DNA from 3 places in the Peribacillus sp. FSL M8-0224 genome. Region 3 is predicted to be linked to each of the others. Evidence: riboswitches for the same ligand, from Rfam matches in the RefSeq annotation. Region 3 holds a riboswitch; each other region holds the start of a gene.
The links. A riboswitch is a leader RNA that binds a small molecule or an ion and turns the genes downstream of it on or off. The one in region 3 is predicted to bind S-adenosylmethionine.
Positions count from the first base shown of each region.

Region 1: another riboswitch for S-adenosylmethionine. It lies ahead of MKX49_RS05110 (Fur-regulated basic protein FbpA); the one in region 3 lies ahead of MKX49_RS20075 (methionine ABC transporter ATP-binding protein).
Region 2: another riboswitch for S-adenosylmethionine. It lies ahead of MKX49_RS03935 (methionine biosynthesis PLP-dependent protein); the one in region 3 lies ahead of MKX49_RS20075 (methionine ABC transporter ATP-binding protein).

Region 1 covers NZ_JBBOOJ010000001.1:1,054,856-1,065,226, forward strand. Annotated here, with positions in the region: gene MKX49_RS05080 (MFS transporter) at 1-16, shown strand, start outside; gene thiE (thiamine phosphate synthase) at 55-687, opposite strand; gene thiM (hydroxyethylthiazole kinase) at 668-1,483, opposite strand; gene thiD (bifunctional hydroxymethylpyrimidine kinase/phosphomethylpyrimidine kinase) at 1,480-2,286, opposite strand; gene thiW (energy coupling factor transporter S component ThiW) at 2,255-2,776, opposite strand; gene tenA (thiaminase II) at 2,792-3,481, opposite strand; TPP riboswitch at 3,573-3,677, opposite strand; SAM riboswitch class I at 3,835-3,939, shown strand; gene MKX49_RS05110 (Fur-regulated basic protein FbpA) at 4,115-4,303, shown strand; gene MKX49_RS05115 (aspartyl-phosphate phosphatase Spo0E family protein) at 4,553-4,750, shown strand; gene MKX49_RS05120 (GNAT family N-acetyltransferase) at 4,820-5,326, opposite strand; gene MKX49_RS05125 (DUF459 domain-containing protein) at 5,515-6,216, shown strand; gene MKX49_RS05130 (ABC transporter ATP-binding protein) at 6,259-6,828, opposite strand; gene MKX49_RS05135 (ABC transporter ATP-binding protein) at 6,851-8,083, opposite strand; gene MKX49_RS05140 (DinB family protein) at 8,267-8,749, shown strand; gene MKX49_RS05145 (M15 family metallopeptidase) at 8,902-9,366, shown strand; gene MKX49_RS05150 (acyl-CoA thioesterase) at 9,498-10,040, shown strand; gene MKX49_RS05155 (Bax inhibitor-1/YccA family protein) at 10,143-10,371, opposite strand, start outside.
Region 2 covers NZ_JBBOOJ010000001.1:820,368-830,738, reverse strand. Annotated here, with positions in the region: gene MKX49_RS03965 (iron-containing alcohol dehydrogenase family protein) at 1-334, shown strand, start outside; gene MKX49_RS03960 (NAD-dependent epimerase/dehydratase family protein) at 456-1,493, opposite strand; gene MKX49_RS03955 (PucR family transcriptional regulator) at 1,675-2,559, shown strand; gene MKX49_RS03950 (ABC transporter ATP-binding protein) at 2,673-3,818, shown strand; gene MKX49_RS03945 (hypothetical protein) at 3,876-4,118, opposite strand; gene fumC (class II fumarate hydratase) at 4,228-5,610, opposite strand; SAM riboswitch class I at 5,937-6,050, shown strand; gene MKX49_RS03935 (methionine biosynthesis PLP-dependent protein) at 6,137-7,249, shown strand; gene metC (cystathionine beta-lyase) at 7,246-8,427, shown strand; gene MKX49_RS03925 (type B 50S ribosomal protein L31) at 8,515-8,763, opposite strand; gene MKX49_RS03920 (ABC transporter ATP-binding protein) at 8,900-10,371, opposite strand, start outside.
Region 3 covers NZ_JBBOOJ010000001.1:4,164,704-4,175,074, forward strand. Annotated here, with positions in the region: gene MKX49_RS20040 (dienelactone hydrolase family protein) at 1-462, shown strand, start outside; gene MKX49_RS20045 (hypothetical protein) at 478-672, opposite strand; gene MKX49_RS20050 (Fur-regulated basic protein FbpA) at 674-904, opposite strand; gene MKX49_RS20055 (TetR/AcrR family transcriptional regulator) at 1,339-1,914, opposite strand; gene MKX49_RS20060 (M20 family metallopeptidase) at 2,238-3,449, opposite strand; gene MKX49_RS20065 (MetQ/NlpA family ABC transporter substrate-binding protein) at 3,483-4,355, opposite strand; gene MKX49_RS20070 (methionine ABC transporter permease) at 4,377-5,027, opposite strand; gene MKX49_RS20075 (methionine ABC transporter ATP-binding protein) at 5,049-6,065, opposite strand; SAM riboswitch class I at 6,305-6,416, opposite strand; gene MKX49_RS20080 (GNAT family N-acetyltransferase) at 6,534-7,010, opposite strand; gene MKX49_RS20085 (nuclear transport factor 2 family protein) at 7,104-7,472, opposite strand; gene MKX49_RS20090 (amidohydrolase family protein) at 7,858-9,168, opposite strand; gene MKX49_RS20095 (zinc-dependent alcohol dehydrogenase family protein) at 9,349-10,326, opposite strand.

The DNA of each region.
Region 1 (10,371 bases), 3.1 Mb from region 3:
TACCGTTTTGACATAAACAAAGGATGGGGACTGCATGCAGTCTCCATCCTTTTGTTATTTAAAGTCTTTTATTATTTTTAAAAGGGATTCGGAGGCAGTCTTCGGATTATTTGCATTCATGATGGCCGATACGACTGCGGTACCTGATAGTCCGCTATCAGAAAGAGCGGAAATGTTATCGGCAGTGATACCCCCGATGGCTACTGCGGGAATGGATACGCCGCGGCAAATTCCCCCCAGATCCTCAAGTGCCATTAGGGTTGCATCTTGTTTGGTCTTGGTGGGGAAAACGGAACCTACTCCGATATAATCGGCTCCATTTCGTTCGGCTTCGAGAGCTTCTTCAAGAGTGGAGACAGATACACCGACAATCATATCTTCAGGAACCATTTTTTTGACGACAGGCAGTGGGAGGTCATCTTGTCCAATATGAATTCCGTCCGCTCCAACCGCAAGTGCTATATCCACCCGGTCATTGATGATAAGGGGAATGGAAAGCTCATTCAATAACTGTTTTAATGCAGATGCTTTTTTATAAAAGGAGAGGGAGGAATTGTTTTTCTCTCTAAGTTGTACGATCGAGACTCCTCCTGAAACCGATTCTGCAATGATTTTGGTCAATTCTTCTATTGCTATGGACTCTTCCGTAACTAAATACAGGCTTAAATCAATTTGCGACTTCTTCACTTAGTTTCACCTCATGCATCCAGATTTCCTTATCCATTCTTGATATGGCATCGATTAATCGCACACGGAAAGTACCTGTTCCTTCATCCTTTTGAAGGGTTGAGGCTGCCAGTTCCCCTGATATGCTCATTGTTGATATACCGGCAATTGCGGCAGAATAGAAATCATCGGTGACTCCGGAAAAAGTTCCGATAAGAGCAGTGGACATGCATCCGGTACCTGTAACATTAGTTAAAAGGAGGTTCCCGTTATCGATGATGGACGTATGTTTTCCATCGCTGACCGCATCCTTAGCTCCGCTGACCACGATGATGCTATTCAATTCATTTGCCGCTTGTGCAGCCAGCTCGGCATTGCTAATCGCAAGTTCCCCCGAATCCACTCCGCGTGTAACGGTATCCCCACCCATCATTGACAGGATTTCACTCGCATTTCCGCGAATGATTTGGAAAGTAACCTTACTTAGGAGCTCTTTGACTTGCTCTGTACGATAGGAGGTGGCACCAACTCCCACCGGGTCCAAAATGACCGGGATGTCCAGGGCATTTGCCGTTTTACCGGCAATCTCCATTGCTTCCAAGGCTTTATCATCGATCGTACCGAAATTCAGGACCAATGCATTTGCTAATTTGACCATATCCGCCACTTCTCTTGGGCTCGATGTCATTACTGGTGAACCTCCGATGGCAAGGGTGGCATTTGCACAGTCATTGACCGTAACAAAGTTTGTGATTTGGTGAACGAGTGGTTTCCTTTCTCTTACCTTCATAAATAAATCGGCTGAAGAAATCTTCATAACAAGTCACTCCGTTCTTTTTTTGAATATGAATGAAAATGATGGACAGGTCCATGACCTTTACCGATTGAAAAGCTATTGCTTATCGCTTCGGAAATATAGGTCTTGGCTTGTTCGATCGAGACTTGCAATGGCAGTCCATTTGCCAGGTTAGATGTAATGGCGGATGATAGGGTGCAGCCCGTACCATGAGTGTTTTTGGTATGAATGCGCTCTCCCTTGATCCAGTGGAAGTCAGTACCATCATAAAAAAGATCATTTGGATTTCCTGCTGCATGGCCGCCTTTAAGTAAAACGGCTTTGGGACCCATTTCTTGTATCGAAATGCATGCCCTGTAGAAATCTTGTTTCGTCCGAATCGGGAAGCCAGTAAGTACTTCCGCTTCTGGTACATTGGGTGTTACAAGAGTTGCAAGCGGAAGCAATTCCGTTTTTAAGGCAGAGACGGCCTTTTCGTCGAGCAAATGGTGGCCGCTTTTGGAAATCATGACAGGGTCAAGGATAACGATGGCAGGCATGAAGGTTTTAAGGGACGCAGCGACCGTTTCCACGATTTCTTTAGATCCAAGCATGCCTATTTTTACTGCATCGACAGGAATATCTTCAAAGATAGCTGCAATTTGATCCGATATGATAGCTGTTTCAATGGGCTGTACAGAACGGACTTCCATTGTGTTTTGGGCGGTTACGGCTGTGATGGCAGACATTCCAAATACACCATGTGCAGAAAATGTTTTTAAATCCGCTTGTATTCCAGCACCGCCCCCTGAATCAGAGCCTGCGATCGTTAATGCTGTTTTCATAAAAAAACCCCTTCATATAATTATTTTTTAGCAGTATTTTAAGTAATATGAAAGCTAAAATCGCCCCTGCGAATGAACTGAACATAAAAGCCGGTAAAAAACCAAAAAGAGCAGCTTTTTCTCCCAATAGGAGGGTTGCAAGCGGATAACAGGCCAGGGAACCGAGAATGCCGGTCCCGATCACTTCCCCTAAACAGGCGAATTTTAAGCTTTGTGTTTTTCGATAAAGGATGGCGGCCAAAAGTGCACCAATCATGCTGCCGGGAAAGGCGAAAATTGAACCGGTACCAGACATGTTTCTAATGATGGAAACTAAAAAAGCTTGTGTCACAGCATATGTAGGCCCCAATAGAACCGCCGTCAGGACATTTGCCAGATGTTGAATAGGAAAGATTTTTGCAAATCCTGCAGGGATGAAAATAAATGAACTGGTCAGCGTCGTTAAAGCCGTGATCATGGCTGTCAATGTCAGTTTCTTGATAGGATTCATCCTCATGTCAACCACCTACAGAGGCCAATCCTGCTCATTTTGAACCATGTCCCAGAATAAATATTCATATCGGGAAGTAACCAAAAAGTGCTTTTCTAATCTAAGAAGTTCCTTTTCAGGCATGCCTTCCGTCAATTCTTCCAACAAAGTGATCAGCCACTTGTGTGCTTCCCCGAATTCAGGAGATGAATAGGACCTTATCCAATCTGCGTAGCGATTGTTTTCCAGTGCTGCTCCATTTTGTTCTTTTAATAGCAAACCGATTTCATAATAATCCCAAGCGCAGGGCAGGAGACAGGCGATCAAGTCTGCCAAAGTCCCATGCTGAGCTGCATTTAGCATGTAACCTGTATAGGCTAGAGTGGTTGGAGTAGGTTCTGTACTTTCCAATTCCTTGGAGCTGATCCCGAATTCGGAAGCATAATGCCGATGAATATCCATTTCCACTTGAAGGGTTTCATTTAAAATGCTCGCAAATTTTGCCATGGTTTCGATGTTATGGGCTTTGATGACACCTAAAGCAAAGAGCTTGGAATAATCCATGAGATAGACATAGTCCTGCTTCAGGTAATAGGCAAATTTCTTTTCAGGAAGTGTACCGTTTCCAATTGCCTGGACAAAGGGATGTGAATGGTTCCTTTTCCAAATCTCTTTTGCCCGTGCATGCAGTCTATCACTGAATGTTTCTAATTTTGTATTCTCCATTGTTCATCCTCCTATAGAATGGCTCCTTTTGTTGAATAAAAAACCCCGTTCCTGAATACGGAACGGGGTAGATGGATATAGTCTGTAAAATGGACGATATCATCCACTTCCCTCCGCCGGTATGAGCCGGTTCAGGTTCAAAGGGTCCGGAACTAATTCCATCTCAGTCTTAAAAAAGACTCCCCTAGTGGTGTGAATTGTATGTAATTACTGACATCATATCAGAAAGACAAGAAAATGCAACCCGTATTTGAAAGAGGAATCACTTTATGTCCAGGAAAAAAGGGAGAACCAGGTAATTGACTTTTGAAGATTATTAGGTTAGAATCATTTCTACATCATTATATATCGAATTCTTATCCAGAGAGGTGGAGGGACTTGGCCCTAAGAAACCTCGGCAGCGGACCCGTTTAGGGAACTGTGCTAAATCCAACAAGCATATGCTTGGAAGATAAGAAGAGCCGTACGGACACTGTCAGCCTCTTCTTAAATTAGAAGGGGCTTTTATTTTTGGGAAATAACGTTTAGTGACATACTAGAAAAGGTATATATAATTTGGTGAAATCAAACAAGTTGATAAAGTTTAGCTAACTAGAAGCAGGCACTAGGACGACTGGGAAAGGAGCCATTTACATGGCAGAATTATTTAAGAGGATTGAACAGAGGAAGGCAAAACTCATTGAAGAGCTATTGGCCAATGGAGTATACAAAACCTCTGATGAAAGGCACCTTTATGATGCCCCATTAAAAGTACTTGAAGATGAATATAAGATTGTTATAAATAGACCTAATAACGAGTCACCTTCTGAATGGATGACATAGTAAACGGAATACAATATTTGGATTTTTGGATAAGGGATATGATGTAAGCATTCGCAGTCTACACTAGTGGATGCTTTTTTTGCGTTTATTAGAAAACGACACAAATTATACATAATTAAATAACAAAATAGGTGTTTTGTCACATTTGACCTATAAAATAACACATTTAATTTCTGAAAAATAGTTGATTTTAACTAGTGGTTTCATTATGATGAAAGTGTAAAAATATTGAATAAATGGGAGGTGACTATGATGCCTTGCCGTAAGGTAACTATAGAAAAAGTAGAAGAGAAGAGACAGGAAATGATAAAGTTGGGAGCGATTTACGGCTTAACAAGTCTGCTGACTGTACAAGCCAGTCAAGAATTGGATACGCTATTGAATACGTTAGCAAGTAAAAGAGATTCTGAATATTTTTCCCTTCAAGAAGCATATAGGTATTTTTAAATTAGCAATTCGACCTGTATTAATCTGAAAAAGCTACTGCTCAAGGCAATAGCTCTAAAGAATTATATATTAAATATCGACACGTTTACCTAGAATGATCAAATCCCGCTCAATGCCATCCATCTCGGCAACTTGAGGTAAATGTGCCCATTCTTCAAACCCGAATTTGGAAAAAAGCTTAAGGCTTGGTGTATTATGGGCGAAAATGAAACCCAATAAAGTCTTAACGCCTAATTTTGGACTCAATTCAATTGCCTTTCGAATCGAAATTTGTCCAATTCCTTTTCCCCGGAAATAATCATCAATGTAAATACTGATTTCGGCAGTGGAATTATATGCCGGTCGGCCATAAAAGGATTGAAAGCTCATCCATCCAGCGGTTTTCCCTTCTATAGTAATGATATATAGCGGTCTACTTTCTGAATGATGTTCCTCAAACCATTTAACCCTCGATTGGACGGATACAGGTTCCGTATCTGCCGTGACCATTCTTGAAGCAATTGTCGAATTATATATTTCAACAATTCTGGGTAGATCAGATAGTTCTGCCTCTCTAAACTCTATGTGTTCTTCCATGATTTAAACTCCTAACTATCATTTATTCAATCTCCAGAATGAAGGGTAATCCCGTTTCCATTGAAAGTTTTATATTATCATACACTCTTTATTCTTTATCTGACAATTCTTTTTTATGTTAGTACTGCAGATTTTTTGGGTATGAAAAAGATTAAATACTTCTAGTAAAAAGACAAGAGGAGAACCAAATGAAAAAATTGGCAGGTATATTGATTATCGTACTGGTTATATGTTTTGCTGCATATGAATTTCAGGCCTCGGAGTCGGAAGATGTGCAAAGGGTCATGGCTTTTGGAGATTCATTAACCTATGGAAAAGGGGATAAGGACGGGGAAGGATATATAGATGGCCTTGAGGATGAATTGAATAATCCGCAATCGGAGCAAAAAGTGAGTTTTTGGAATTACGGTATTAAAGGCCAGGAAACGGATGGGGTGATGAAACAGCTAGATGATTACCGCATTAAAACGAAACTTGATGAAGCCGATACTTTCATTGTTTTTATTGGAACGAATGACTTGATCAATAGTAATGGCGGGAACTTGGAGAAAATAAGTGACCGAAAAATCAATGAGGGTAAACGGGAATATATCAACCATCTGAAAAAAATTACATCAACACTGATAGAGGCAAACGATAAAGCGGATATTCTGGTAGTAGGACTATATAACCCAATTAAAGACAATCAAAAACTTGAAAAGCACATTCGCGATTATAACGAGTCAATAAAGGGATTAGCCGATAAAGGTGAACGGATGTTATTCATTCCTACAAATGATCTTTTTGAAGATGAAAAGAAAACAAAGTATTTCAGTGATAAGTTACATCCGAATGAAAAAGGGTATCAGCTCATTGCGAATCGGGTTTTGGAAAGTTATGACTTCAAATGAAACCAAACATGCACAGAAAGGCTTTCTGTGCATGTTTGCCTGCTAAGTTGCTAGGTAGTTGATATCGCTTAGTTGAGGGAACTGTAAGTCATGGAGCTGCTTGTATCGGCCGTTGTTTTGCATTAACTGGTCATGTGTTCCTTTTTCAAGAACCTGCCCTTTTTCCATAACGATGATTTGATCGGCGTCATGAATGGTCGATAAACGATGTGCAATGACTATTGAAGTCCGTTTTTTCATTAAACGTGACAAGGCTTGCTGGATCAAATGTTCAGATTCTGTATCCAAGGCCGCCGTTGCTTCATCGAGAATGATGATTTGCGGATTTTTCAAAAGTGCCCTGGCAATGGCAATGCGCTGTTTTTGTCCGCCTGAAAGCTTGACTCCGCGCTCCCCGATCTGAGAATCATAACCATCAGGAAAGGCACTGATAAAGTCATGCGCATTTGCAGCTTTGGCGGATTCGATGATTTCATCATCTGTAGCATTAAGTTTGCCATATACGATGTTATCACGGATAGAACCATTGAATAGAATGATATCCTGAGAAACAATTCCCATTTGTCCCCGTAATGATTTCAGTGACACATCTTTGATATTATGTCCATCCATTTTAATCGTTCCATTTTGCGGATCATAAAATCGGATCAGTAGGCTCGTGATGGTCGATTTTCTTTGCGCCGGAGGAGCCGACCAAAGCGGTTACTTGACCAGCTTTCATGGTCAGATTTAGATTGCCGAGAACAGGAACAGTCTCATCATAAGCAAAATCAACACTTTTAAACTCAATTTTCTTTTTTATGGCAGGGAGTTCTATGGCATTTCCCTTGTCACTTATTTCAGGTTGGGTTTCCAATATTTCAGTTATCCGCTCAAAGGCGGCGGCTGATTGCTGGACAATGCTGATTACCCGGCTAAAATTGCGAACGGGACTCTGCAGCAACCTCAAATAGGCTAGAAAGGCCACGATTAATCCTATTGTGAATTCACCTTCCATCACTTGCCAAGCACCGAACACAATGACTGCTACAAGACCGATATTGTTCAATAAATCAATAATCGGCCCGAACATGGAACGCAGCCGAACGGACTTAAGGTTTGCAGTCATATTTTCCTGATTACGCTCCGCAAACCGTCTTGATTCGAATTCTTCATTTGTAAAAGATTGAATGAGCCGCATTCCTGAAATCGAATCCTGTAACTGGTTGCTGACATCTCCTGCGGAACTTTGCACAGACATAAATGACATCCTGATGCGTTTCCCGAATACCCTTGTGATATAGAACATGAAAGGGAATGTAATTAGAAGGACAATGGTAAGCTTCCAGTTAATGAAAAGCATATATACCGCTACGGCAATGAAGGTCACCGTGTCAGTCAACACTTGAAGCATGCTCGAAGAGATGAGCTGCTGCAGTAAATTGACATCATTGGTCAACCGCGACATTAAGTCACCAGTCCGGTTTTTATCAAAGAATTTCATATCCAGTGTTTGAATATGTTCATACATGCTATTACGTATATCCATGATGGCCTTTTGACCGACCTTGGAAACGATATAGCTGTTAAAGTAGTTCAGTATAGCCAATAAGATTGCAGCACAAAGAATTCCTGCACCAATCCAGATCAACGAGTCATATCTTTTTTCGGGAATGATTTTATCAATCGTAAACTGTGTCAATTGGGGGATGGAGAACTCAAGCAATGAAATGAAAAGCATGATACATAAAACCAAAGAGCAAAACTTCCATTTCGATGGGACCCGGTTGAACATTTGTTTAAGCATCAACCATATGCTTCCTTTTGAGGGTATTGCATGTATTGCACTGCGCCCTTTGTGGCTGAATGGAATATGTCCTCCACTCATAACGATCACTCCTATTTTACTGTCCTAGATGATTTTTGCCTTTATGACTATCATAGAGCTTTTCGAAAAATAGACAACTTTTAATCGGTTCGTTCTGTCAAAAAGTATTATTATTTTACACTTTCCTATAGGACATGGAATAATTAAAGGAGATTAGCGAGGCTGATAAGAGGAGGTGCTAAAATGAATGAAAATGAAAAAATCAGGGAAGAACTTTTAAATGCGGTCAACGGACTATCGGATGAACAGCTGAACGCCCAACCTGAAACAGGAAGATGGAGCATCATCCAGGTTTTGGATCATTTATATTTAATGGAGAGCGCCATAACAAAGAGCATTTCCGATAAATTGAAGAGCGATGAAAGCATTGCTGCTGTGGATAAACCGATAGAACTTACGTTAAATCGTGAAGTGAAGGTCGAGGCCCCGCCATTTGTCACTCCGTCGGAATCATACCAAACTTTGAGTGAAGTTAAGGAGAAGTTGTCCGAATCCCGAAAAGCTTTTGTACATGTCGTTGACCATGCAAAGGAAATTGATCTCGAACAAAAGTCTTTTCCGCATCCTTTGTTCAAAGATTTAAGCCTGAAGCAATGGATTCCGTTCGTGGGACTGCATGAAAAACGGCATTTATTGCAAATTGAAGAATTAAAAGCAAAGTTATAATAGAAGAAAAACTCATCCGTCTTTGGTTGAGTTTTTCATTTTAGACAGATATTTTCGTAAAGGGAAGGATTTTTTAAGTGAAAGCCACTTGGGTAAGGACATGTTTGGTATTGGGCTTTTTCGGATTGCTGCTGTGGCTCTTGTTCAAGTATATGCTTCCGCCTGATCTAGACGAAATCGAACTGACTGACGAGCTGAATCCGATCGTCGCCGAAAAAAAAGACGAGCTCATTCAACTGGCTAAGGACAAAGGCATCCCGGTAATCATTACGGCCGGATTCCGGTCTTTAGCCGAGCAAAATGAACTCTATGAAAAGGGCCGATCAGACCCGGGCAACATCGTAACGAATGCAAGAGGTGGCGAGTCGCTGCATAATTTCGGTTTGGCGATAGATTTTGCCCTCCTTAACAAAGAAGGCGAGGCCATTTGGGATATGAGTTATGACGGTAACGATAATGGAAAGTCGGATTGGATGGAAGTCGTTACAATCGCTAAAGGGTTAGGTTTCGATTGGGGAGGGGATTGGGCAGGGTTCAAGGATTATCCGCATTTACAAATGACATTTGGCTTAAGTCTGCATGAGCTGCAGCAAGGCAAGCAGCCAAAAGGGCAGTGAAAGTGGTTGGCTTCATTATAAGCCGCATAATTTTGACTAATAGCAGGAAAATAAGCATGTGAATTGCTTTACAGGTAAGAATTCGATAAAGTGAACTAGTGAGAAATCAGACATAAAGGAGTGCAGTCACCATGGAAGAAACAAAAAATTGCCGGGACTCTTTGGTCATAAAAACAAGCCTTGTCCTCCCGCCGGATACAAATAATATTGGTACGATGTTCGGAGGCAAATTAATGGCATACATTGATGATGTAGCGGCTATATCAGCCATGCGTCATGCGCGAAGCAACGTCGTTACGGCATCAACTGATTCCGTAGATTTCCTGCACCCTATTCACGAAGGAAATGCAGTTTGCCTTGAAAGCTTCGTGACTTATACGGGCAGAACATCAATGGAAATCATCGTAAAGGTGATTGCAGAGGATTTAGTTACAGGAGCCCGAAATTTATGCGTCATTTCCTTCCTGACATTTGTTGCCATTAATGAAGAAGGTAAACCAATTCCTGTTCCGCGTTTGGTTCCGGAAACGGAGATGGAAATGAATTTAAATGAATCAGCAAAACAACGGGCCCAAATAAGGAAAAAAAGAAGGGAAGATACACAGTTCATTGCAAGTACTTTCGGTGTGAAACTGCCTTGGACCGATCAATCAAATCCAGGATTATATAAATAAGATAGGCATCCCTTCAGCCGTTCTTATTGATGATCGAGACATTAAGTGAAAAGACGCTTGGATAAATCCAAGCGTCTTTTTTATGGTACCTTGTTAGGTCTTTTAGTCATCGCTTGCTAAAATACCAAAGAAGCGCAAGATGTTAATGAATAGGTTAATGAAATCAAGATATAGATTCAAAGCCATGAGCGGTACTTCTTCGGCTGTTACCCCGTAATGCTTCATTCGATTGAAATCATATAAAATATAACCGCTGAAAACTAAAATCCCTATAAATGAAAAGACCAGCATGGCTGTAGAGCTTAATGGAAAGAAAATGTTGAAAATGCTA
Region 2 (10,371 bases), 3.3 Mb from region 3:
TCATAATGGCATGACTTCCATCACGCAAGCGCATCATTTACTTCACGGGGAAAAAGTTGCATATGGCATTTTAGTCCAGCTTGTGCTAGAAGGGAAATTCTCGGAAATCAAACAATTGCTGCCCATCTACCAGGTGCTTAAATTGCCGATGACATTGCTTGATATTGGCCTGACTGTTGAACATAAGGCCGAACTTCAACAGATTGCAGCCCACTCTGTCAAAGAAGGTGAAGACATCCATCTTCTCTTCCCTGATATCAACAAGGAAAAAGTGGCAGCCGCCATGGAAAACCTTGAAATCCTTACAAACCATGCAAACCCATCCACGGACTAAAAAAGCAATGGGGTTTTTACCCCATCGCTTTTTTTTGATTCCTCATTGTTTGTTTAAAATCATCCTTTTCACCAAGCATACATAATGTGCCGATAATACTTCAGTATAATAAAAGAAGGTATTACCTTACTGTCTGTTTCCATAATCCAAGAAGATCACTTTCATGTTGTCTGTGCATGCCTGCTTTTCTATCGGCAGATTCCGGACGGCCCTTTTCCCAATTCCATATATCTTCGAGAGTTTCTGATAGGGGACGGAATGTTAGTCCATTATTGATGGCTTGATCGTTGTCGACAGCCAAAAACCCATTCAAAGGTTCCTTACCTCCTGGTAAAGGGAATTCTTCCGGTATCCATAAAGGCATTTCTCCCCACGGCTCTACTTTATTGTCTTTTAAAAATTTTTCAGATACCCATGTAAAGGCAGCATCACTTCTTGTTACCTTTTTGCAGCCTTCAAGTATTTGCCCCATAGTCAGTGTGTAGTCTGGTCCAACGGCATTATACGTACCTGTCATGCCCTTTTCCATCATTTGGATGATCCAATGAGCCAAGTCCCTTGCATCGATAATTTGGATTGGACGTCCAGGGCGTCCAGGCGCTAAAACTTCTCCCCCTTCCGCTATTCTTTTAAGCCAGTACGGCAATCGGTCAGTGTAATCATATGGACCTACTATTTGCCCGGCACGAATTGACAAGACTTTCCCCGGCAGTTCTTTTTCAGCTGCTTTTTCGCTTAATGATTTTAACGGTCCATAATATTCACCGTATATCGGCCCAGCCGTTCCGCGGGTTATTTCTTCTGCTTTATCTTCATTTAGTGCATGAACCTCTCCATTTTCATCAATACCTGGTTCGGTTGGATCACTATAAACCGAGATGCTTGAAATATATGTATAATGTTTAACTTGATTAAGCAACCTGCAAGATTTCGATACAGTTCGAGGGATAAAGCCTGATGTATCAATTACTGCATCCCACTGTCTTCCTTTAAGCATTTCAAGATCCCCGTCGCGGTCCCCTTTTAACTGTTCTATTTCGGGGAAAACATAAGGGTCATTTCCACGATTAAAAAGTGTGACATCATGCCCCTTCTCTATTGCAGCTTTTGCTAAATATCGGCCTAAAAACCGTGTACCACCCAATATTAAAATGTTCATAAGATCTCCTCCTCTTTAACGATATTCCATAAAGCATACGCAATACCCTTTCCTGAAATTAATAATACTTGCAACTTTTCTTTGGTTTTCCCTTCTCGGAAAAACTAAAGATATCCTAATCTTTTGAACTTTATTCTTTTTCGCTATAATGATAGGGAAAGGGAGAAAGAAGGTGGAACCGATGCTTGAAAATCTTAAACAAAAATTCCCGAACGCTCTTACCAATAGAAAGGATACTGATGATATTTCTAATTATGTTTGGTTCGAAGACTTCAGAAGTATACTTGGCATTCCCCGTTCAGAAATCACAGCAGAAGAAATCCGTTTATTGGAACTGCTTTTTGTTCCTTCCATAAACCCAAATGACCTCAATGCACATCCAGGCTCATCATGGAAAATTTTTTTATCCGAACCGAATGCACCATTGCCTTTAACGAGCTGGGAGAATGTTCGATTCCTTCATTTCAAGTTGACTCATGCTGATTTTTCCAACTCCGATTTTGAAGGGGCCTTCCTCGCTTTCGTTCCATCTGACGCAGCTATTATTTGGGAAAATGAAACGTCAGGCGTCTTAATTGAACCGGACAAGGATGAACCATTATCAAATAAAGAACTGATCGCCATTACTTCCACACTTGAAAGTGACTTTTATGTAAAGACCCGTATGTTCACCGGGCGCTTTCACCCTGTAGATCAAGACCTTCGCCATCACTGGACTCAGGAGAAAAAGTGTTTTGAAGTGGCACAGGTGCATCTGCCGGATATAAAAGTGACTGATTTGGCAGACATCATCCCATACTCATTAATAAATGATCCATCCTTTAAGAATGCAAATTGGTTTATCAATGAAATTCTTGGCAAGACCAAGCAGGATACTGAGCTTATCAAAACGGTTAAAACGTATATCGAATGTAACTCCAATGCCACATTTGCCGCCAAACAGCTTTATATACATCGGAACAGCTTACAATACCGAATCGATAAATTCTCTGAAAAAACTGGTCTCGATATTAGAAACTTCCGTCATGCCCTTACTGCATACTTGATACTTTTACTGAATGATTAATTTCCAATGTAAGCACTTTTTTGTGCAATATGCCCATACTTTTTTCAAAACCTATAGCTTAGACTATAGCTAATTGGTACAAGTAATCTAAGAGTTTAAAAGGGGGATTTTTCATGGCAGAGTTAGTGTTAGATCATATATTCAAGATTTATGATAAAAAGGTGACGGCTGTTAAAGACTTCAACCTTCGTGTTGCCGATAAGGAATTCATCGTTTTTGTGGGACCTTCAGGTTGCGGTAAATCAACGACATTAAGGATGATTGCCGGACTGGAAGACATTTCCCAAGGGGATTTATACATAGACGGCAAGCGAGTCAATGATGTCCCCCCTAAAGATCGCGATATTGCGATGGTTTTCCAGAACTATGCCTTATATCCTCATATGTCTGTATTTGACAATATGGCATTCGGATTAAAGCTCAGGAAAACGCCAAAAGCTGAAATCAAGCAAAGAGTAAATGAAGCGGCAAGGATTCTCGGACTTGAAGAGCTGCTAAACAGGAAACCTAAAGCGCTTTCAGGTGGTCAGCGCCAGCGTGTTGCACTTGGCCGTGCAATTGTAAGGGACGCAAAAGTTTTCTTGATGGATGAGCCATTATCCAATCTCGACGCAAAACTGCGGGTTCAAATGCGCGCGGAAATAGCTAAACTGCATAAACGGCTCGACACCACAACGATATATGTCACACATGACCAAACAGAGGCAATGACCATGGCGACACGTCTTGTTGTAATGAAAGATGGTATCATCCAACAGGTCGGTGCTCCAAAGGATGTTTATGAGAAACCAATAAACGTGTTTGTCGGCGGCTTTATCGGATCGCCTGCCATGAACTTCTTTACCGGAACATTAAAAGAAGGCACAATCAAAATAGGCGAACAAACGCTTGAAATACCTGAATTTAAGATGAAAATGCTACGTGATCAAGGATATGTCGGAAAAGAAGTAATCCTTGGCATCCGTCCGGAAGATTTCCATAATGAAGGAGCTTATTTCACGGAGTCCCCTAACACTACATTCACGACCCAAATTGATGTAGCCGAACTCATGGGCGCGGAGATCATGCTCTACTCCACTTTAGAGGGGCAGGACTTCGTTGCAAGGGTCGATGCCAATAACATTATCCAGGCAGGCGAAAAGATCGAACTTGCGCTCGACATGAATAAAGCGCACTTTTTTGATAAAGGGACAGAACATCGCATTTTAGTTGAAGAAGATGAACAGATGCAGGAAAGCATGAAGTTATCTGCCAATTAAACATGAAAAGACCCATTCATTATGGGTCTTTTTACGTTTATTAAAATAAAGGGCGATTCATTCCTGGACCAATACCACTTCATCATGTCCGCATTCAGGGCATTTCATGAGATGGGGGCATTGCCCTTTTTGAAGGGATTGAGGGTATCCGTCGTTTTCTTTAAGTATGTCGATATCCATATAAGCACTGTAATCATCAGCATAATCCATGAATTTCCCTTTATCCTCAAGTTCACTGCCGCATTCCGGGCAATCTACATGAATTTTTCTTAGACCGTTGCAAAGCGGGCATATAGACATTGTTTTTCCTCCTGTTCCAGATACTTATGATTTCAGTATTTGTCGATTCCAGTATTTTAACACATGGAAACACCCTCCCTAATGCTAGAGGGAGGGTACTTCCATCCAATTATTTATTAACCATGTTAGCAGGATCGACCCATGCTTTGAATTCATCTTCCGTAAGGAACTCCAGTTTCAATGCCGCTTCTTTTAACGTGGAGTTGTCCTTGAAGGCAGTTTTGGCAATCTTGGCTGCTTTTTCATAACCGATATGCGGGTTCAATGCTGTTACCAGCATAAGGGAACGCTCTACATTTTCTTTAATCTTATCTTCATTTGCAGTGATGCCAACCGCACAATTATCGTTGAAGGAATGAATGCCTTCCGTCAATAATTTGACCGTTTGCAGGAAGTTATAGATGATGACTGGTTTGAACACATTCAATTCAAAGTTACCTTGGCTTGCTGCAAAGCCAATTGTAGCATCGTTACCCACGATTTGTGTCGCAATCATGGTAAGCGCTTCACTTTGGGTCGGATTGACTTTACCTGGCATGATGGAGCTGCCCGGCTCGTTTTCCGGAATGGCAATTTCTCCGATTCCGCTTCTCGGTCCGCTTGCAAGCCATCTGACATCGTTCGCAATTTTCATTAAATCCGCCGCCAATGCTTTCAAAGCACCGTGTGCGTAGACGATTTCGTTATGGCTAGTCAATGCATGGAACTTATTATCAGATGTGACAAAAGGATATCCTGTATCCGCTGCAATTTGTTTGGCAGAAAGTCCCGGGAATTCTTTCTTTGTATTGATTCCGGTTCCTACAGCCGTTCCGCCTAAAGCAAGGTTCAATAGTTTTTGGCTGCTTTCCTCAATCATCGCCAAATCTTTATCGAGCATCGCTTTCCAACCGGAAATTTCTTGTCCTAATGTTAAGGGTGTAGCATCTTGAAGATGTGTCCGGCCGATTTTCACGACATCCCAAAATTCTTTTTCTTTTGTATCGAATGTATCACGAAGTGCTTTGATGGCAGGAACCAATTTTTCAGCGACTTCCATAAAGGCTGCAATATGCATGGCAGTCGGGAAAGTATCATTTGAGCTTTGTGCCTTGTTAACATCATCATTCGGGTGAAGGATTTCCGATTCACCATTTTCTTTTAACCATTCATTCCCTTTGTTCGCGACCACTTCATTCACATTCATATTACTTTGCGTACCGCTTCCCGTTTGCCAAACTACAAGCGGGAAATGTTCATCAAGCGTACCTTCAAGGATTTCGCCGCAAATCTTGACGATGGCGTTCTTTTTAACTTCGGAAAGATCACCAAGATCAAAGTTCACCTTTGCAGCAGCTTGTTTAACGTATGCAAATGCACGAACCAATTCAATCGGCATTTTTTCGTTACCGATTTTGAAATTGTTACGGCTTCTCTCAGTTTGTGCTCCCCAATATTTATCAGCAGGAACTTTCACTTCACCCATCGTATCTCGTTCGATTCTGTATTCCATGTGTTCTCCTCCTAAGTTTGCACTATTCATTGAAGAATTTTTGCATATGAAATGAATAATGTCGGATTATTCTTTCTCTCCATACATTGTACAAACTTTATTATTTTAAAGCAAAAATATCCCGCTGACCCTTTCCATATTTCTGAAAAATCCTAGGCCATTCATATTTAGATGAAAATTTGGATATTCTTTTTTGACACATAAAGTGTAGGCACCGCTAGGCTTCAATTGACCTGGCCATGAACACCAACACATCATCACTCCCAAAATGTCCTTGACAGTATTTTGTATATATAGTAAATTCAAAAGAAATTGAATAATCTAAACTCTTATCGAGAGAGGTAGAGGGAATGGCCCGATGACACCTCAGCAACCTTCATTTGTTTCAAACCAATGAAAAGGTGCTAATTCCACAAGTTTATGAACTTGGAAGATAAGAAGAATGACTCGTCACTACTTAATCAAAGTCTTCTTCTTAAAGAAGACTTTTTTTTATTTTATTTAACTCAAAGGAGCAGTGAAAACCATGTATAAACCTGAAACATATCTTGCTCAATTAGGAAATCGCAGTGAAACGGCGACAGGAACAGTCAATCCGCCGGTATACTTTTCAACAGCTTTTCGCCACGAAGGAATCGGTCAATCGACGGGATTCGACTACACAAGGACAGGTAACCCTACCCGCCAGCTATTGGAGCGATCCATCGCCGATCTGGAAAAAGGAGACCAAGGCTATGCCTGCAGTTCAGGAATGGCCGCCATCTCCACTATACTCGCCCTTTTTAAATCTGGTGATGCGTGGATTGTCAGTGAAGATCTTTATGGCGGTACATATCGGCTGTTAGAACAAGGTTTTAAAAAATGGGGATTGCAGTGTGACTATGTAAACACTTGTTGTTTGGAGGATATCGAAAAAGCCATCACTCCTCACACGAAAGCCATCTTCATCGAAACTCCCACTAACCCTCTTATGCAGCAAACGGATATTAGCGCCGTTGCCGCATTGGCTAAACGATATAATTTATTGCTAATCGTTGATAACACTTTTTACACGCCTCTTATTCAACAACCCATCTTGCTTGGAGCGGATATTGTGATCCACAGTGCAACCAAGTATCTCGGTGGTCATAATGATGTGCTCGCCGGACTGATCGTTGCTAGCGGCGCTGAGTTATGTGATGCACTGGCCTTCCATCATAATGGCACTGGAGCTGTCTTGAGCCCATTTGATTCTTGGCTGTTGATGCGCGGAATGAAAACCCTGGCATTGCGGATGGAGCGTCATGAAAAGAATGCCAAGATACTTGTAGATTACTTATCGGAGCATGATTGTGTTACGGACGTATTGTATCCAGGCCGAGGCGGCATGATTTCTTTCCGCATCATTGATGAAGCGGCGGTCAACCCATTTTTACAATCGCTCTCATTAATTTCCTTTGCAGAAAGCCTTGGAGGGGTCGAAAGCTTCATCACCTATCCTGCCACACAAACACATGCCGATATACCGCTTGAAGTCAGAATGGCAAACGGGGTTTGTAATCGATTGCTCCGCTTCTCCGTTGGCATCGAAGATAGCGACGATTTGATTGGTGACTTGCAGCAAGCATTCGCACATGTAAAAAGGGAGGCACTACGATGACAGATCATGATTTTAGCTTTGAAACGAAATTACTTCATAATCAACATAAATTCGATCCGGTAACGGGCGGTGTGAGCGTCCCCATTCAGCATGCATCGACTTTCCATCAATCCGATATCGATCAATTCGGCAAATATGACTACAGCAGAAGCGGGAACCCAACTCGCGAGGCACTTGAAGATATCATTGCCGATCTAGAGGAAGGCACTCACGGCTTTGCCTTTTCATCAGGTATGGCTGCCATTTCAACAGCCTTCCTCCTATTGTCTGCCGGAGACCATATCGTCATTTCCGAAGATGTGTATGGCGGAACGTTCAGGATGGTCACAAGCGTATTGAACCGTTTCAATATTGAGCATACCTTCGTTGACATGACGGACCTTGAAAGTGTCAAAGCGGCGGTTCAGCCAAATACCAGGGCCATATACATTGAAACGCCTTCAAATCCGTTACTTAAAGTGACCGATATTCAAGCTGTATGTGATATCGCAAAAAAAGCTGGTGCCTTAAGTTTTGTTGATAATACATTCTTGACGCCCGCATTGCAAAAACCGCTGAATCTGGGCGCTGATGTTGTCCTTCATAGCGCGACGAAGTTTTTATCCGGCCATAGTGATGTGGTAGCTGGGCTTGCGGTCGTGAAAGATCCGGAATTGGCGGCAAGACTCGGTTCGCTTCAAAACTCCTTTGGAGCGGTCCTTGGTGTCCAGGATGCGTGGCTCGTAATGAGAGGCTTGAAAACCTTGTCAGTTAGAATGGAACATTCACAAAAAGGGGCAGAAAAGATTGCAGCCTACTTAAAGGAGCAGCCCTTGGTGAAAAAAGTGTATTATCCCGGCCTAGCCGATCATCCACAGCACGCCATCCAGAAAGGCCAGTCACTCGGAGCGGGGGCGGTCCTTTCATTTGAATTGGAAAGTGAGGAAATCTTCCGTTCCTTCGTGAACACTGTCGAGCTCCCTGTTTTTGCCGTAAGCCTGGGAGCGGTAGAATCCATATTATCCTACCCGGCCAAAATGTCCCATGCGGCCATGCCTGCTGATGAAAGGGAAAAGCGAGGCATCACGAATAGCTTGCTCCGCCTCTCTGTCGGACTGGAAAATCCGGACGATTTAATCAAGGACTTCGAAGCTGCCCTCGTCAATATTGCCAAAGGGGAAGCAATTGCTGCAAAATGATTAAAGTAATGGGTGCCTCATATTTTATGGGCACCTTTTTTATTCCATCAATAAAAGAAGACCATCGATTTCCCGATGGCCTGACTCTCATTTCTTCATATTATATTTATCCAGGAAGCGATCCACCCGTCCGCCTTTTTCAGCAAACTTCTGCTTTCCTGTATAATAAGGGTGCGTATCCGAGCTGATTTCCACTTTTAATAAGGGATATGTTTGGCCGTCTTCCCAAACGATCGTTTCATTGGACGTCTTAGTGGAGCCTGTCAAAAATTTATACCCACTGTTGGTATCCATGAATACCACTTGTTGATAATCGGGATGAATTTCTTGTTTCACTATTATCACCTCATCGTCAGTATAGGTATATCTTAAACGTAATGATTACTATTATCAATCATTATGCTTGAAGGTACCAAAAGTCGGTACCTTCATTATATTTTAATCTAGATGATCCACCCTTATTCAATTGTGTTCAGCCAGCCATGCCTTTATGCGGACCTGCCTGCAGTTCATACATTTGATAGTACTTCCCTTTCAGTTCCATTAATTCCTCATGTGTACCTTGCTCAGCAATCCGCCCTTTTTCCAGTACAAGAATTTGGTCGGCATTTTTTATCGTGGAAAGCCTATGTGCAATGATGAAGGTCGTTCTCCCTTTTTTCAGCACTTCCATTCCCTCCTGGATAATTGCCTCGGTTTCGGTGTCGATGCTTGCTGTCGCTTCATCCAAGATCAATATGGCCGGATTGAATGCGAGGGCACGGGCAAAAGAGATTAGCTGACGCTGTCCGGAAGACAGCGTTCCGCCTTTTTCGATCACGGGTTCGTCAAGCCCTAAAGGAAGATGCTTCAGCACTTTGTCCCCCCCGACATCTCTTAATGCTTTTTCAACCATTTCCCTTGTGATGCCTTTATGATTGAGACTGATATTGGAGGCGATGGTGCCAGTAAATAAATAGGGGTCCTGAAGGACGATCCCCATATGCTCCCTAAGCGTCTGATGGGGGATATCCAATATATTTCTGCCATCGATTTTGATCTTTCCTTCACTGCTGTCATAAAAGCGGAACAATAAATTCATTATGGAGCTTTTTCCTGAACCGGTGTGGCCAACTAAAGCGACCGTTTCCCCCTGTTTAGCGGAGAAGGAAATGTCCCTTAACACATATTCTTTATCCTTATAACCAAAAGAAACATTTTCGAATTGTACGTTTCCTTTGTATCTGGATATGTTTTCATCGCTGACTGCCAATCCCTTCTCATCCAATAAGCTGAACGTCCTCTCCCCTGCAACAAGCGCCTGTTCAAGATTAGCGAACTGATTAACGATTCCGTGAAGCGGATGTAGCAGGCGGCTGATCAAATCAACAATTGCATACATCATCCCTAAGGAAATGGCCGAACCCGCTGTAAGGGAAATACCGCCAAAATACCAGACGAAGGCCATCAGCGCCAAAACCTTAATGACGCCAATCAAGTTTCCACCCGTCAAAGAGTTCAAATGGAGCATTTTATTTTGATAGGAAAAATGCTCCCGGTTCAGATTTTCAAAAGATTGCTTCGTCTCCTTTTCACGTCCAAATGCCTGAATGATGCTCATACCAGAAATGGATTCATTGATCATTCCATTAATATCGCTGACCCGTTCCCGAATGATGTGATTATATTTCGAGGCGAATTTACGGTATACCATCGTCCAGATAACGATGATCGGAATAAGTAGAAGGCCAATGGTACCGACTCGTGGATCCAGAATAAACAAAGCAATTAGAACGCCGAAAATATTAATGGTACTCGAGAAGAAGTTGGCGAGCACGGTTACATATAATTCCCGGATAGCTTCCGTATCATTAGTGACCCTGGCTACAACTTTACCCGCTGGCATATTATCGAAATAACGTATCGGCAAACGGGAAATATGCCTAAATATATCATTTCGCATCT
Region 3 (10,371 bases):
TTAGGACGTGGGATGCCATTTGATTATTCCCAAGAGGATGCTGCTTATCGACATTTTATGGAGAACGTAGGTTTCATGGATGCTTTATATAAGATAAAGGATATATTATCGGATATAAAAAATGAATACCAAAAGATTTTCATTCTTGGATTCAGTGCAGGGGCAACTGTAGCTTGGCTGTGCAGTGAGGAAGAGTGTGTCGATGGAATTGTTGGTTACTACGGTTCGCGTATTAGGAATTATGCAGAATTGGCGCCACGATGCCCTGCACTGCTATTTTTCCCACTAGAAGAGCCATCATTTAATGTCGATGAGTTAATTTCAGCTTTAGTAAGTAAGGATGTCGAAGTTCATAAATTCATGGGGGAACACGGATTCAGCGACCCTTACCATTCAAAATATCATGCAGAATCAGCACAAGCAGCCGTTAGCAAAATGATGAAATTTTTTATGGTGAATTAATGTTCCACATTCACCCTACTGCCGTTTTGTATGGACCCAATGTATAGAACCCGCATCACTATGGGGGTGACAGTCATTTTGAACCTTTTTATATTCTTTTTCCAATTCTTTCAAGGTTAACTTCATAAGCTGTTCCACCGTTTTATTTACAGTATGGATCATAAGTTTATAGATTAATTCCTTCCGCCTTTCTTCCAAGCCCTTCCCCATTTCACCCTCTCCTTCTATTCTCATAGAATATGAAATGTTTCCTTAGACAGGGGGAATGATCGTCGGATTCCTTCTCCTCAATTTTACTTATTTTAATATATTCATTCTCTAAATCGGTTAAGGTCAATTCAAATAGATGGATGTCATTCTTTTTGTAAACTCCCTTGTTAATCAACTTGTTGATCAGGAAGTTCCTTTTTTTCTCAATGGCTTTACGCAATAATGTCCCCATGATAAATCCTCCTTTTAATACGTATTGACTTGCCCATTCACAAAAAAACCGGAGACACCTCTTTACATGAAAGAAAAGTCTCCGGTTTTCCGGTCAATTAACCTATAATTCCTATTTAACTACTCGGTATTATTATAATACTAACTACATGCTCCGTAGTCAACTATTTTTTTCCTGGGGAAAAGGCAATGTTTTATAAAGCCATTATTTTTTTTCACTGTCAAATGGTTTTGTCTTTTTAACTAACCATATTCCTAATACTAAAATGATCACATAGAGGACGAGTGAAGCTGTACTTGGAAGAGAGAATAAGTTAAAAGTTAACGAATGACCAAAAAACATGTTGAACAACGGTCTTATCAATCCCTGAACTGCAAATATAAATAGGACAATCCCTATAAATCTTAGTACTTCATTCGTAATTTTAGACATTATTAATCACTTCTTTCGGTGGCTTTATCAAATATGGTTTTTATTTCCATTATTGCAGAATCAATATCAGTTATTTCTTCTTTTGCGATTGTTGAACTAAAGCTATCAATTACGTTTCTAACTGCTCTAGCCATTATTTCAGGAGGAAATTTTCTAAAACTCCTGTCAACATCCTGCCCGTATTGAAAAATCTCGATTAGTGGATTTAATATGGTGTTATTTTCATCCACAAAGATCAATTCTCCGTTTTCATTTCTTCCGTTAAGCACTATTTCCGTTATTGCCAATGTTTCTGCTTTATTTTCCGACACGAATCTTAAGTTAGACTCGATGTATGATTCTAACATCCTTTTTGCATCTTCCTCCAAGATTATGTGCTCTCCCATATAAATGGCCGCTTTTTCATAATATTGAGTAATTATTGCTTCCAATAATAATTCTTTCTGAGGGAAATGGTAATTTACAACACCTTTACTTACCTGTACCTCCTTAGCAACATTTCCGATAGAAAAATTAACATAACCATATAGAGAGATAAGTTCTACTGATTTTCGAATGATTTTATCTTTTGTTTTCACCATACCCACATTTTAGTACGACCGTACTAAAATGTCAACAAGTAAAGGCTAAACCTGCTATACCAATTGTTATAGAGTGAAAAATTGTAGGGGGAATCTGAAATGTCAGGAAAGAAGTTACTCAATTAAGTAAGAATTTAAAGGATTTTATGCAGAAAAAGACGGGAAATAAAAAGAACAGAATAAGAAAGAAACAAATAAAATTCATTCCTTTACTTATAACTGTTCGTGACAATAATGTATAACGCAAGAATCACAGGGATTAACGAGATAATAAGGTTATTAGGCGATTATACAAGAATCGAAAAAATAATGGCTGCTACTCAAAATTTTTCCGTTTGCTTCGCTTCATGAAATGCCGCTTTCACTTGATCTAACAGGTCTTTATCCGAAAGCAATTTATACCCCGTAAGTGCTAGAGCTTTTGCTCCGGTCAGGATGGCTTTGTCTCCAGCAGGAGATTTGGCACAGTCGCGGAATTCATTCGTATGGGCAATCAACTCATCATGTCCAATTTTTATATAAGGATGTGCTGTCGGCACTACATGGCTTACATTACCTGCATCCGTCGAGCCAAAGCCACTCTCTTTTCGAGGAGCCACCGCTTCCCCTAATTGAGTCAGTTCTTCTTTTAGCAGTCCATCCAGAACTGGATTGATGACAAAATCGAGTACTTCATTTTGGAAACGTTCCACTTTAACCGTGCTTCCTGTGGCAAGTGCCGCCCCTTCAGCAACAGCACGTATTTTATTGGATACTTCTTGGCAAAGTTTCCACGTTGTTGCTCTAATGTAAAATCTGGCGGAAGCATATTCAGGAATGATGTTAGGCGCTTCCCCGCCATTGGTGATGATTCCGTGAATTTTGACCTCGGCCGGGAGCTGCTGGCGCAAAGCATTAATGCCATTGAACAGCTGAATCACCCCGTCAAGCGCATTCACGCCTTCTTCAGGTGCAGCTGCTGCATGTGCTGACTTCCCGTAAAAATGAAAATCAAGGGGGTCGACAGCCAAAAACGGACTTGTTACACCCGTTTTTCCTGCAGGATGGATAAGGATGGCCGCATCCACCCCATCAAATAGACCGTGCTTCACAAAGCTTCCTTTTGCACTTCCATTCGGCCCGCCCTCTTCAGCCGGTGTTCCGAAAACGATCACCTCTCCGCCCGTTTCCTCCAGCACTTGAGCCAGGGAAATGCCTGCCGCCACACTCGTTGTGCCGATGATATTATGGCCGCAAGCATGGCCTAAACCGGGCAATGCATCATACTCGGCTAAAAAGGCAATTGTAGGTCCTTTCTTTGAAGAGGTTTTTTTGGCGATGAACCCTGTTTCATGCCCGGCAATATTGCGGGTCACTTCAAATCCTTCATTTTGAAGTATTCCGGTTAATGTATCCGAAGCGAAGAACTCTTGATTTCCAATTTCAGGTTTGGCATGAATGGCTTGGCTCGTTTCGATATATAATTCGGAATGAAGGTCGATATGATCTTCAATGATTTGCTTATGCTGCTTCAGCACTGATTCTCTCGCCATGTCTTAATCTCCCCTTTTTCTTGAATACATCCATTACTTTTCATTAGCTGGTTTTGTCCATGCATCCTGGTAATTCACTAATTCATCTACTGAAACATAGGCAGGAATGGTGTTTCCTTTAAACGTTTTTTCAATGAACGCTTCCACTTCTTTCGATTGATAAAGCTCCACTAATTTTTGCAGCTCAGGACGATCGGCATTACCCTTTTTAACTGCAATGATATTAATATATGGTTTCGCCGTTTTACTTTCATGGAATAAAGAATCTTTTAATGTAAGGCCTGCTTCGACGGCAAAGTTATTATTGATGGCTGAAGCATCGGCATCATCCAATAGACGCGGTGTATTGCCGGCAGCAACAGGCTGGATTTTCAAGTTTTTCGGATTTTCCTTAATGATTTCCAATGATCCCGATCCATTGAATTCTTCTTTCAATGTAATCAATCCAGCTTCCTGAAGCAGGAGCAGTGCACGGCCAAAGTTTGTTGCTTCATTCGGAACGGCTACCGTAGCACCATCCGGAAGATCTTTGAGACTTTTATGTTTTTTCGAATAAAGGCCCATAGGTGCAATGACAGTCGACCCGATGGCCTCCAATTTCAGATTTTGATCTTGAACGAATTCATCGAAATAGGCGACGGTCTGGAATGAATTGGCATCAATTTCACCTTCGCTTAACGCAAGGTTCGGTTGGATATAATCATTGAAAGTGACCAGTTCGATATTAAGTCCGTCCTCTTTCGCCAAGTCGACAATGTATTCCCATGTTCTCGTATCCCCGCTGCTGACACCGACTTTCACTGTTTTCACATCACCCGAACTCCCTGATGCACCCTCTTCATTCCCGCATGCTGAAGCCACGATGGCCAATGCCAATACCATGATCGTTAATAAGATTTTTTTCATTTTTCCTGCCTCCTGTTAGTTTTATCTTCTTCTGATTTTTCTTGAAACAAAATTCCCGGTGGATTGCAATAATTGAACGATGATCACGAGCGCCGCCACTGTGACGATCATCGTCATCGTATCGAACCTTTGGTAACCGTAAGCCAAGGCTAAATCCCCGACCCCGCCTGCACCGACGGCACCTGCCATCGCGGTAGATCCAACAAGCCCGATAGTCGCTGTTGTAAATGTCAGGATTAACGAACTAAGTCCCTCGGGAATCAAAAAGCGGTAAATGATTTGCCATGTTGTCGCCCCCATCGCCTGAGCTGCCTCGATGATCCCTTTGTCCACTTCCAACAGCGAGTTTTCCACAAGCCGGGCAATATAAGGAGCCGCGTAAAAGATTAGCGGAACAATGGCCGCATTCGTTCCGATCGCACTGCCGACAATCATTCTTGTAAACGGAATGAGTGCTACAAGCAAGATGATGAAAGGAACGGACCGCAGGATATTGATGATCGGGTTCAATACATTAAAAATCCATTTATTCTCCAGGATGTGACCCTTTCTTGTAATGACAAGCAGGATACCGAGCGGAAGCCCGATCAATCCGGAAAATATCAATGAGATGGCTACCATATAAAGTGTGTCACCGAAAGCTGTCGACAGCTGGTCTGCCGTTATTTCCATTCCCCAAAGCGTATTACCCATTTATACTTGCACCTCCTGGACGAGAATCCCCTCATCTTTAATATATTGATAAGCCTTGTCGACCTCATTTTTGCTCCCCGTCACTTCGATGATCAAATTCCCGAAAGGAGTTTCCTGGATTTCAGAAATATTGGCTGATAAGACACTTAAATGAACATCATATTTCTTCGAGATGGTTGAAAGTAAAGGAGTACCCGAAGTAGTTCCAATAAAATTAATTTTCCAAATAATCGGGATATGGGACCCTATGCTTTTTAAGAAACTTTGTGGAATTTCGTCATGTATGACCGTTCTCACGAAGTTTTTTGCAATATCCGTTTGCGGCTTGGCAAAAACTTCGAAAACCGAACCTTGTTCAACGACGCAGCCGCCCTCCATGACCGCTACCTTATTGCAAATTTCCCGAATGACAGACATCTCATGAGTGATTAGCAAAATGGTGATATTGTATTCTTTATTAATTTTTTTTAAGAGCTGCAGAACTGCACTCGTTGTTTGTGGATCCAATGCCGACGTAGCTTCATCACACAATAAGATCGATGGATTCGTAGCCAACGCCCTCGCAATGCCGATCCGCTGCTTTTGCCCGCCGGATAGTTGTTCCGGATAACTCTTTGCTTTGCTCGATAAGCCAACGAACTCCAATAGCTCGCCTACACGTTCTTTGATTTCCTTAGCTGGAGTTCCCGATAAAACCAGCGGCATGGCAATATTATCAAAAACAGTTTTTGAGTTTAGTAAGTTGAAATGCTGAAAGATCATCCCGATTTTTTTCTTTTCTGCCCGTAATTCCTTCGGGCTTAATTTGGTTAAATCCTTGCCCCCAACAACCACCGAACCATCTGAAGGATGTTCAAGCAAATTCACCAACCTGATCAACGTACTCTTTCCGGCCCCGCTATAACCGACTACCCCGAATATATCCCCCTTTTCCACTGTCAAATCAATGCCCTTCAAAGCCTCGACAGTCTGTTTCTTTGTTTGATAAACCTTTTTAACACCTTGAAACTCAATCATCCAATCTCCCCCCATGCTGTTTATTTGTACGAATTCCTTATCCAGAGAGAAGAGCTTTGCAACGCTTCATAATGATAGGGTTAAATTCTGTCAAACTCACGAGTAATTGCACCAATTCTCCAAATAACCATATACATTTTGAATAAACAAAAGAGGCCTCTTCCGTCATCAGACAGAAGAGGCCTCTTTTAGACATAAAAAAGAGTAAACTCTTAAATTAATTATCTAAGAAAAGCTCCTTCTTATCTTTCAAACTTTCGTCCGTTGGAATTAGCACAGTATTTTTACAAAAGTAAAAACCCGCTGCCGAGGTATCATAGGGCCAAGTCCCTCCACATCTCTTGATAAGAATTAACGTTATATTTAATTATGTCCTTCACTATATATTCTAATTTCGCTAAAGTCAACCATATTTTTCATCGCTCTAAATAGTTTCATAGTATAGTGAATTGATACTTTTTAATTATATTAATATAATGATTTACTCATTCTCCATACAGGGTATTTTTCATTTTCTTCCCTTATCTTCACCATGCCTGAATTCGTATATAAAGAAATCGCCCTTTGATTATCCGGAGAAACCCTTAAGTGATATTCGGATACATTAAATTGCCTGAAAAAGTTTTCTGCGTAGCGAACCAATTCCTTGCCAAGGCCTTTACTGCGGTATTCGGGAATAAGATAAAATAGATTCACATAGCCAATTTCAGTTCCTTCATACTCCCGAATTTGAAGTTCCATTTGTCCAATCGGTTCTTGGTCCTTTTCAATGATCACCTGTCCATCCGGAAATTTGCGGACCCTTTCTTCCATTCGTTGCAAATAGGCATGTTCATCTCCAAAACCAGCATCAGTTCCAAAACTTACAACAAAGGAATCTTTCCGGAAATTAATGATAGTATCTTTATCCTTGTCCGTATCAATGGTACGAAAAATCAACTTCATCCACCCCTATCATTTTAGTGAAATAGTTTTCATGCTAGGAAAACTCATGTACCTTTCAAAATTTAAAAACTTTCTTTTTCATAAAAAAAAAGCTTAAAGGAGCCCTTTTGTTTTTGTACCTTGATGAAAAAACATTTGCCATCTTCCATTCGCACATTTCCAGATTGAACTTCTTAAGGTATGTTCCAGCTTATCTTCATCAAAAATCCGGTATGTAGTTAGCACGGTATCATCAGACAATCGATGCATCTCAAATTGACTTAATGTCATGTTCACCGCTCCGGCTCCCTCTTGCCCCATAAAATCGCTTTTTGACCATATGTTACCCGAACTGCCGAACTCAAAGAAATCATCTTTCAATAAGGATGAAAGCACTTCTGGAGATGTACGAACTTCAGATTTTAACAATTTCTCCTCCAGCTGATACAAATGCTCTTTTAATAATGAAGATTCCCTGTCCATTCATCTTGTCCTCCTTTTTCAACCATTTCCCTCGAAGAAACGAAATAGGAAAATCGTGAATAATTAATACGTAGATTTTCAGTAATTCATGAACCATGCGATTTAAGTTTTTTTATCCAGCTGCTTGCTGATTAGCAGTTGGCTCATCTTGCGGTCAGCGGCATTTTCTCGTTTTTAACGTTTTTGCCGTCCCCATTATATTACTATTTTTAGCTGGCTTACTTCGTAACTGGACTCACAACAGATTTCTAAGTAAACCATTTATTCCACAATACTAGCGGCCATTCCTTTTTTACCTCTAAATATTTACTCCCCAACCCATAAAAAAAAGGAGCTGCAAATGGCAGCTCCTTTCTTTGGGCATCCGGTTGTTCTCCCATCAGTGTTATCGTGATAGGGTTCCTTGCAGACGATTGGTTTCGGCGATTACTTTTTCTTCATCGATCGTTAAGCAGCGGCCATCTTTCACGACCATTTTGCCATCGATGTAAACATCACATACGTCATTTCCGCGTGCTGCATAAAGCAGGTGCGAATAGGCTTCACTCAGTGGCTGCAGGTGTTCTTTGTTATATGGGTAAATGGTGATGAAATCCGCTTTTTTACCAGCTTCCAGTGATCCTGTGTGACCCATGCCTATCGCTTCGGCGCCCATTCTTGTGGCCATGGCGAGTGCTGTTTGGGCAGGGAATTTTGTGGCATCCTTATACATGCCTTTTTGCAGTAATGCGGCTGTCCTCATTTCTTCGAACATATCGAAGTTGTTATTGGAGGCGACGCCATCTGTTGCCACTCCCACTTTAATGCCTGCATCAAGAAGGCTGACGACATCTGCTATCCCAGATCCGAGCTTCAGGTTACTGATTGGATTATGGGCAACGCGAACATCATGCTGTTTTAGGATCGCCCGCTCTTCATCATTAAGGACCACTCCATGTGCCATGACGGTAGGCTGATCGAACAGGCCTAGACGGCGAAGGTGCTCGACAGGACGGGATCCGTACCGTTTTTCGATGTCGAGGATTTCAAAGTCCGTTTCCGATACGTGGATGTGCACCATCAAATCATTCTCTTTTGCAATTCGTGCACTTTCCATGATCGCTTCAGGTGTGCAGGCATATGGGCTATGCGGTGCGACCATGGTAGTCAGGCGGCCATCGGCAAATGCTTTATAGTTTTTTGAAAACTGCTCAGCCCCCATGAGGTTCGCTTTCTGGTCTTTTTCTGTACCCAAGCTGAAGATCGTATAGGAAAAGGCTCCGCGCATTCCTGTTTCGCCTATCGTCTCCATGACAGCACCTGCATCTATTCCATTAGGATTGAACATATCCGAAAATGTCGTGGTTCCTGATTTCATCATTTCCATAATGCCTAGCTGTGAACTTACAGAGGCGATTTCCGTTGTAAACTGGCTTTCGATCGGCCATATTTTCGTTTCAAGCCATGGCTTCAGCAGCATATCGTCCCCGATACCGCGTAAAAGGGTCATTACAATATGCGAATGGGCATTCACAAGGCCTGGCATGATCCATTTTCCGCCAAGGTTGACCACTTGATCTGCATCTGCCAATTGTTGTTCATCATGCTGGCCGATGTAGGATATGGTATGATCTTGTACAATCATCATGCCGTTTTCAATGATTTGGTTTTCCTTGTCCATCGTAAAAAATGTAGCATTCACATATATTGTTTTCATAAGTATTTCCTCCAAAGTTGTATCAGTATCAACATGTCCTATTCCGCATTCTAAACTAGCACCTTACAGGTAATCAAGTAATTCCATATTATCAGGGGCCATTTCCCTTTACCTTAGGAACCTATTGGAAGAGCACCAAGATGAATGCTTCCTTCAATTAAGTAGTTATCCTTTGCGAAATCAGCTGCTTAAAAATATCTTCCCTTTATTGCTCGTGACAATAATCGCTTCTTGAACATCTTGAAGGCTGTAGTGGGAATCCGGCATCATGAACTTCAACTTTTCATCTGCAATGAACCCCATCAAAAGGTTAAATGTTTCATGCCAAGTTCGAACGGAAGCCTGCTGATTCCAATGCCGAAGATGAAACATTCTAACATCCACTTTTGTCCTTTGTGAAATTTCCGCCCAATTCACAGACTGTCCTGATAAAAGGCCAATCGTTAATAAGATGCCCTTAGGCCGTACACAAAAAGCTAGTTCTGAACCATCGATGCCGCCCACTGAATCTATGGCCGCTTTCGCACCGCGACCATTCGTCATTTCCATCACTGTATCATGCAATGATGATCGGGATGTATCAATCACATATGACGCACCAAGTTCAAGCAGTTCTTCCGTATACTTATCGTTTCTCGTTACAGCAATCAGCTTAAATCCAAGAATCTTGGATAACTGGGCGAGTATACGGCCAATGGAAGATCCGCAAGCATTTACGAGTAATACATCATCCGGTTTCAAAGTTAATACTTCAGTACAGATAAGCCATGCAGTTATCGGGTTTATATATAATTGCGCTGCTATATGGTCTTCAATCGAATCCGGAATGACGATTGCCAGCTCCGCTGATGTTTTAACATAATCCTGCCAGGTCCCTTCACCGCGCAAAGGCAGAACTCGCTTGCCTATCAGCTCTTTCGAAACCGCTGGACCCACCTCTTCTACAATGCCGACCCCTTCATAACCAGGTATGGAAGGCAAAGGGATTCGGTGGGAATAGGCACCGCGAATGGGCAGCAAGTCAGACGGATTAATGGGACGTGTGATCATCCGAACGAGGACTTCCCCCTCGAAAGGTTTTTGAATACATTTATTTTCAACTTTTAAAACCGTTTGCGGATCCCCAAATTCATAGAATGTAATACATTTGGCTTCCAAAATAGTAGTCTCCTTTAATATATAAGTCTTTCCATTTTAACATTT